Regions from separate parts of the Parabacteroides sp. MSK.9.14 genome, predicted to be linked through region 1. Evidence: riboswitches for the same ligand, from Rfam matches in the RefSeq annotation. Region 1 holds a riboswitch; the other holds the start of a gene.
What was found. Region 1 has a riboswitch for cobalamin ahead of accC (acetyl-CoA carboxylase biotin carboxylase subunit). Riboswitches for the same ligand answer to the same signal wherever they lie in the genome.
Positions count from the first base shown of each region.

Region 2: it holds a riboswitch for cobalamin, as region 1 does, so the genes downstream of both, KTG12_RS16225 (Ig-like domain-containing protein) here and accC (acetyl-CoA carboxylase biotin carboxylase subunit) in region 1, are expected to answer to the same signal.

Region 1 is NZ_JAHPXO010000025.1:37,442-40,870, forward strand. It holds gene KTG12_RS13770 (acyltransferase) at 102-1,190, shown strand; cobalamin riboswitch at 1,411-1,617, shown strand; gene accC (acetyl-CoA carboxylase biotin carboxylase subunit) at 1,664-3,181, shown strand; gene KTG12_RS13780 (biotin/lipoyl-containing protein) at 3,195-3,429, shown strand, end outside.
Region 2 is NZ_JAHPXO010000033.1:35,429-38,857, forward strand. It holds gene KTG12_RS16220 (TonB-dependent siderophore receptor) at 1-1,219, opposite strand, end outside; cobalamin riboswitch at 1,269-1,481, opposite strand; cobalamin riboswitch at 1,586-1,794, shown strand; gene KTG12_RS16225 (Ig-like domain-containing protein) at 1,949-3,429, shown strand, end outside.

The DNA.
Region 1 (3,429 bases):
CCAATTAAGCAGTATCAGGAAAATTACGAAGATTTCCGCCATGAATGCATGCTTCGCCTAAAGAATTAAATCTCTTATTAATATAGTAATTAAGCAAAAAAATGAAACGTATAGTTTTTTTGGATTATGTACGCGTGTTCGCATGTTTCCTTGTTATGGTCGTCCACGCCAGTGAAAACTTTTACGGTGCCCCCGGTTCGACGGACATGGTGGGACCGCAAGCCTTTCTGGCAAATGAGTCAGACCGGCTATGGGTGTCCATATACGATGGGTTTTCGCGTATGGCCGTGCCGTTGTTTATAATAGTCTCCGCTTTTCTTCTTGCGCCGATGAAGGAAGGGCAGACCATGTGGCAGTTCTATCGTCGGCGTTGTATCCGCATTCTACCACCGTTTTTCATATTCATGATACTCTACAGTACTCTGCCGATGTTGTGGGGACAGATTGATGGAGCGACCTCGATCAAGGATCTGTCGCGGATATTTCTGAACTTCCCGACGCTGGCCGGGCATCTATGGTTTATGTATCCCTTGATCAGCATTTACCTGTTTATTCCTATCATCTCGCCCTGGTTGAGCAGAGTGACGGTCAAAGAAGAACGTTTCTTTATCGGGTTGTTTCTCTTGTCGACCTGTATGCCATATCTGAACCGTTGGTTCGGAGAAGTGTGGGGACAGTGCTTTTGGAACGAATACCATATGCTGTGGTATTTCTCCGGTTACTTAGGCTATCTTGTGCTCGCACATTATATACATGTCCATCTGACCTGGAACCGTTCCAAACGTTTTATTATCGGAATTGTTTCGATGCTCATTGGTGCAGCTATTACCATATATTCGTTCTATGTTCAGGCCGTTCCCGGAGAAATACTCCCCACGCCCGTGCTGGAAATAGGGTGGGCTTTCTGCACCATCAACTGTGTGTTGCTTACGGCCGGCACGTTCCTGATGTTCAGTTGTATTGAACTTCCCGAAACTCCGCGCTTCGTATTGGAACTCTCTAAACTCAGCTATGGGATGTATCTGATGCATATCTTTTGGCTCGGTCTGTGGGTGGCGGTGTTCAAGTCCGTCTTGCCGTTACCGACTGTTGCCGCCATTCCTGCGATTGCGACATGCACGTTCATTTGCTGCTTCGTGACAACCAAGGTTATTTCGCTCATTCCGGGCGGCAAATGGATCGTCGGGTAGAATATATTCGTTTGTTACTTTCGATTTTCACTTTGTAAGGGGTAAAAAGATCGTTATCCCTTCATTTATTCTAAAATCAGCGATAGCAATTCTGTAATCAGTGGCAGTGATTATATAATTGCTGTCGCTGATTTTGTAATTGCTGCCATTGATTACAGAATATTTCGTGTGTCCGTACCGAATTTTGGCGGTCGAAATAGAGCGTATCAGAAAAAAAGTTTACATTTGCCACCGAATCGGTTCTGTATTTCCCGTTCGGGAATATGGATTAAAAGGGAATCGGGTGTAAATCCCGGACAGTCCCGCTGCTGTGAAGCTCCGTTTTAACATCTTGGAACTACTTTCGCCACTGACTTGTTATAATTAAGTCGGGAAGGCTTCAGGATGGGAGTCAGTCAGAAGACCTGCCGTTCATTATAAGGTTCATATCCTCGTGGGTTAGGCTATGGATGCGAAACATAAATACAATAAATATGATAAGAAAAGTTCTGATTGCGAATCGGGGCGAGATAGCTGTGAGGGTTATGCGCTCCTGTCGCGAAATGGGGATACGGTCGGTGGCTGTTTTTTCGGAAGCAGATCGGACGGCACGTCATGTCCTTTATGCCGACGATGCGGTCTTGATAGGACCGGCAGCATCAAAAGATAGTTACCTGAATATCGAAAAGATCATCCGAGCAGCCAAGCAACACAAGGTGGATGCGATTCATCCCGGATATGGTTTCCTGTCCGAGAATGCGGATTTTGCCCGCCGGTGCAAAGAAGAAGGAATCGTCTTTATCGGCCCGTCGGCAGAAACGATGGAGGCGATGGGAGATAAAATATCCGCCCGCAAGCGGATGATAGACGCCGGCGTGCCGGTCGTTCCTGGCACGCAGCAGCCTTTGCAGGATGTTGGAGAAGCATGCCGGGTCTGCCGGGAGATCGGTTTCCCGGTCATGCTGAAAGCCTCGATGGGAGGCGGTGGAAAGGGAATGCGTCTGATCCATAAGGAAGAAGAGGTGGAAGAGGCTTACAACGCCGCTCGCTCGGAGTCGCTCTCTTCTTTTGGTGACGATACAGTTTATCTGGAAAAGTACGTGGAGGGACCACATCATATCGAGTTCCAGATTTTAGGCGACAATTACGGGAATGTGGTCCATCTCTGCGAACGCGAATGCTCTGTGCAACGCCGTAACCAGAAAATTGTCGAGGAAAGTCCGTCGCCGTTCATTACGCCGGAACTGCGGAAAGAGATGGGCGAGAAGGCGGTTGCGGCTGCTAAGGCCGTCGACTATTCCGGTGCCGGGACGATCGAGTTCCTGGTTGATAAACACCGTAATTTTTATTTTCTCGAAATGAACACCCGTTTGCAGGTGGAGCATCCGATTACCGAAGAGGTGTTGGGGCTCGACTTGGTAAAGGAGCAGCTTCGTATTGCCGACAACGAACCGTTGCATATCCGGCAGGAAGATATCTCCCAGCGTGGGCATGCTATCGAATGCCGGATCTGTGCCGAAGATACCGCCAACAATTTCATGCCATCTCCCGGCATTATCCGCCAGCTGACCGAACCGAACGGGATCGGAGTGCGAATCGACAGCTATGTCTATGAAGGTTATGAGATTCCGGTCTATTATGACCCGATGATCGGCAAGCTGATCGTGTGGGCTACCAGCCGCGAGTATGCGATCGAACGAATGAGGCGTGTCTTGCACGAATACAAGATTACCGGGCTGAAGACGAATATCAGCTATCTCAGGCGGATCATGGATATACCTGATTTTGTGCATGGAACCTACGATACATCGTTTATCGGAAAGCATGGCGAGGAGCTGCAACATCCGGTGAACCCCGGAGACGAGCATGAATCGGAAAATATCGCCATGATCGCTGCTTATATGGATTACCTGATGAACCTGGAGGAGAACGCATCGGGCTCTTCGGCGGACAACCGCCCGATCAGCCGTTGGCGTGAGTTCGGGTTGCAGAAAGGTGTGTTAAGGATTTGAAAAATTGTTTATAATGGAAATACATATTGGAAACCGGGTGGCTGATGTGGAGCTGCTTGGAAAGGATGGAAACAAGGTGCGGCTCGACATAGACGGACAACCCTACGAGGTGGATATCGTGATGGCTGAGAACGGGGCTTGTTCGATCTTGCATGACGGACATTCTTACAATGCCGAGCTGATCCGTTCGGGAGGAGGAAAGAACTATCAGGTCAACACGCTTTTCTCCTCTTATTCGGTCGACATAA
Region 2 (3,429 bases), on a different contig from region 1:
CATAATTGGCCGTATAGCGAGGGGTGTACAGGGATGAGAAAGAATAGCCACCCAAGAAGTTATGCTTGACCTCTCCGGTCATGAATTTTCCTTTCAACTCCAATTGATTTTGTAAAAGGCTGACCTTGTATGCGAACTGGTAACCGACACGCTGTATGGAATCCAGGCTTATGTATGTCTTGGTGTTTCCATTCATATAATAATGGTTGTATATGGGATCGGAAGATGTCAGATACGTCAACTTCTCGGAAGCATAATAATCCAGATCGTCATAGTAGTAGGAGAGATAGTCCGACAAGCTCCAGTCCGGGTTGGTGAACTGGTGCGTCCATTTGGCAGACACAGTCAGGTCCTTGTCTGCAAGATGGTCCAAGGGGTCATTGTAGCGTGTACGGCGGTCGAAATCTTCCGGAAGATCGCCCGGCCGGTAAACCACCGATCCGTCTGCATCATAAATATCCTTGTCGACATGAGGTTGTCCGGTATCCGTCCCGTAACGGTCGTTTTTCGCACTGACGGAAAAGTTCAGTTTGTCATAATCGCTAAGGCGGAAGTTCAAGGCGAAATAGGCATTGTAGGCCCGATCGTTCGTGTGTCTCCATCCTTCACCTCCGCTCATGGAGAAGTCTGTCCTGAAATTGACGCCCCGGGCAATGTTGCCGCCGGCACCTCCCTGGATCGAATAGCGCCCCCAGCTGCCTATACTCATTTGCGCATTTACTCGCGGAACAGATGTCGGTTGCTTGTGTACGAGGCTGATGACCCCGCCGAGTGCCGAATGCCCGTACATGACGGATGCCGCTCCTTTCAGTATCTCGATGCTTTCGATCGAAGCTAAGGTTGTATTGGGGGCTGAAGCATATAAGTTATGACGTTCGTCGCGGATTCCGTCTGTCACTACCACAAACGTGTTGAAACCACGAATGTAGAACGACTGGAAGCCGCCATACGAATTGTTCGGGCGGACTCCCGTGACGTTACGGGCAACATCGATCAATGAATTCAAAGAAAGGTCGGAAATCATCGGGGCTGACATCCGGGACACGGAAAGTGGAGCCTGCGACAAAGGTACCGGTAACCTGCCGACTTCGGTCGGTTTGACATACTGGCTAGTGATGACAACCTCATCCAATCTCAACGTGTCTTTGGACAAATCTTGCGCAAAGGCACTACTTACTCCCAGGCATAACATGCCCACAGTAAAAAATTTCGATTTCATATAGCTATAAATAAAAATAAATAAAGATGCCTCTTACCCCGGAAGCAAAAGTTATCTATGTGCATTTGGCAGGTTTCCTGGCTCGATCCTATCAGACGCCTTCCCATTCCCGGTATGATATTGAGGAACAGTGGCATGCAGGTCTTTTTGATTTCTTGCGAAACGGACCATACAGTAGCGGGGAACTGCTCCGGCTTTCCACCGGATTCCCTTTTAAACACCGGCAGGAAGCCGGCGTTTCACCAAAAACGGTGCAAAATTATAAAATTTATAGATTGGATGTTCTCTGTAGTAGTAAAATACCTACTTATAGGTATTTTTCCATAATACAAGCCTTAACCCCTTGTCAAATCAAGCGGGGAACGTAATTTTGCACAAGTTTTTGGTTCCACGATACCCGTTCGTTACGGGGAGGTGTTAAAAAGGGAACCGGGTGCAAATCCCGGACAGACCCGCTGCTGTAAGTTCCACACCAAACTCTTTGAATATGCTACAAGCCACTGTCCGCAAGCCGGATGGGAAGGCATTCAAAGGCGGAATAAGTCAGAAGACCTGCCAAAAACAACATCGTTTTAATGCTTTCGGGGAATAGAGCAACAAAACATCGAGCCATGCCATTCTTTATCCTTGTATAGAGACATCATTTCTCCATGTGTACATTCTCTGTAAGCGATTCGATACCGGATAATATGTAATTATTAATATTTGAATAACTAAAAACAAAGAGAAATGAAAAAAATCAAATTTGCATTGTTTGCGTTCATGGTAGCCCTGACTTCCTTTGCGTTCACGGCTTGCGATGACGACGACAAAGTGGAAGTAGTCCCGGTGACCGGTGTCTCGGTCGGTCCGGAGACATTGGAATTGAAAGAAGGAACGACTGGCACGTTGACGGCTGCCGTAGTCCCGTCTAACGCCACAGTCGCGACGGTGACATGGAGCAGCTCGGATGAAAGCGTAGCCACCGTAGATAAAGGTGTCGTTACGGCGGTTGCCGAAGGAACGGCGACAATCACCGCTAAGACGGACGATGGCGGTTTCACAGCCACTTGCAACGTCACGGTGACAAAAGAAACACCTGCGTTTGACGAAAGCAAATACCACTTCGACCTCTTCCTGACCGTAGGCAAACATGGCGGCATGAGTTCCAAGAATACGACCGTGGTCAACAGCATCAGCAAGCTGACTGCCGATATGGGGGTAATCACCATTACGGGCGAAGGTACGGAGCTGAACGATTATGCGATGGAATGTATCTCAAAAGGCAAGTACTATTACCAGATTCCGTCGGACGAGAACCGCTTTGTGAAGTATCAAATCAAGGATAACAAAGTTGTCGTGATCAAAGATTGTCCGTTCAAGGGAAATGTTTATAAAGTACGTTCTTATACCCATGCTTGGTTGGACGACAACACCCTGCTGATTATGTCTGCCAACGGTAAAAAGACGGGTGTGATTTGGACAAAACTGAACACGGCCGACATGTCTATTATCGATGAAGGCGAGTTGAACATCTCTGTTCCGGAAGGTTATAGCAAACTGACATCATCCGGTATCCTGACTTACCGTCAGGCTGACAACAAACTGTTCTATTTCTATTACGGAAAAACGCAAGGGACAAACTCGATGGATAGTAAAAACGAACCGAACTTCCGTACTGCCGTGATCGCTCCGGAAACAATGGAAGTGGAACAAAACCTTGTTTCCCCTGTCCACAGCGAAATGGCCGGTAGTGCTTACGGCGAGTTGATGCAAAACTGCGTGATGTATGACGAAGCCGGTAACCTTTACCTCGCCGCTTTTGCCGATGAAGATATCGAACGCGGACTTCTGCTTCGTATCAATGCCGGTGAATATGAGTTTGACGCCTCTTACAATGGTTACCCGGATGCCGATGGCAAACTGATGACCGCTCAATACCTCGGAAACGGCAAGGCTCTTGTTTACGGACGTAACGATGCTTCAGGCACGAAGATCGACAGCTACAGCCACTACTACTCTATCGTCGACCTCGCCACCGGCCAGCGCACACGCCTCGCCTACAACGGTAAGGAGATTGCCTATAGCGGAGGACGATTCTCACAACGCAGCGTCATCTTCAACGGTAAGGCTTACATCGGCGTGAACACTGAAGCTGATGCAAACGCTGTCATCTACATCTACGACATCGCCACCGGCACGGTCGAAAAGGGTGCCGAAGTCGCAGGCGG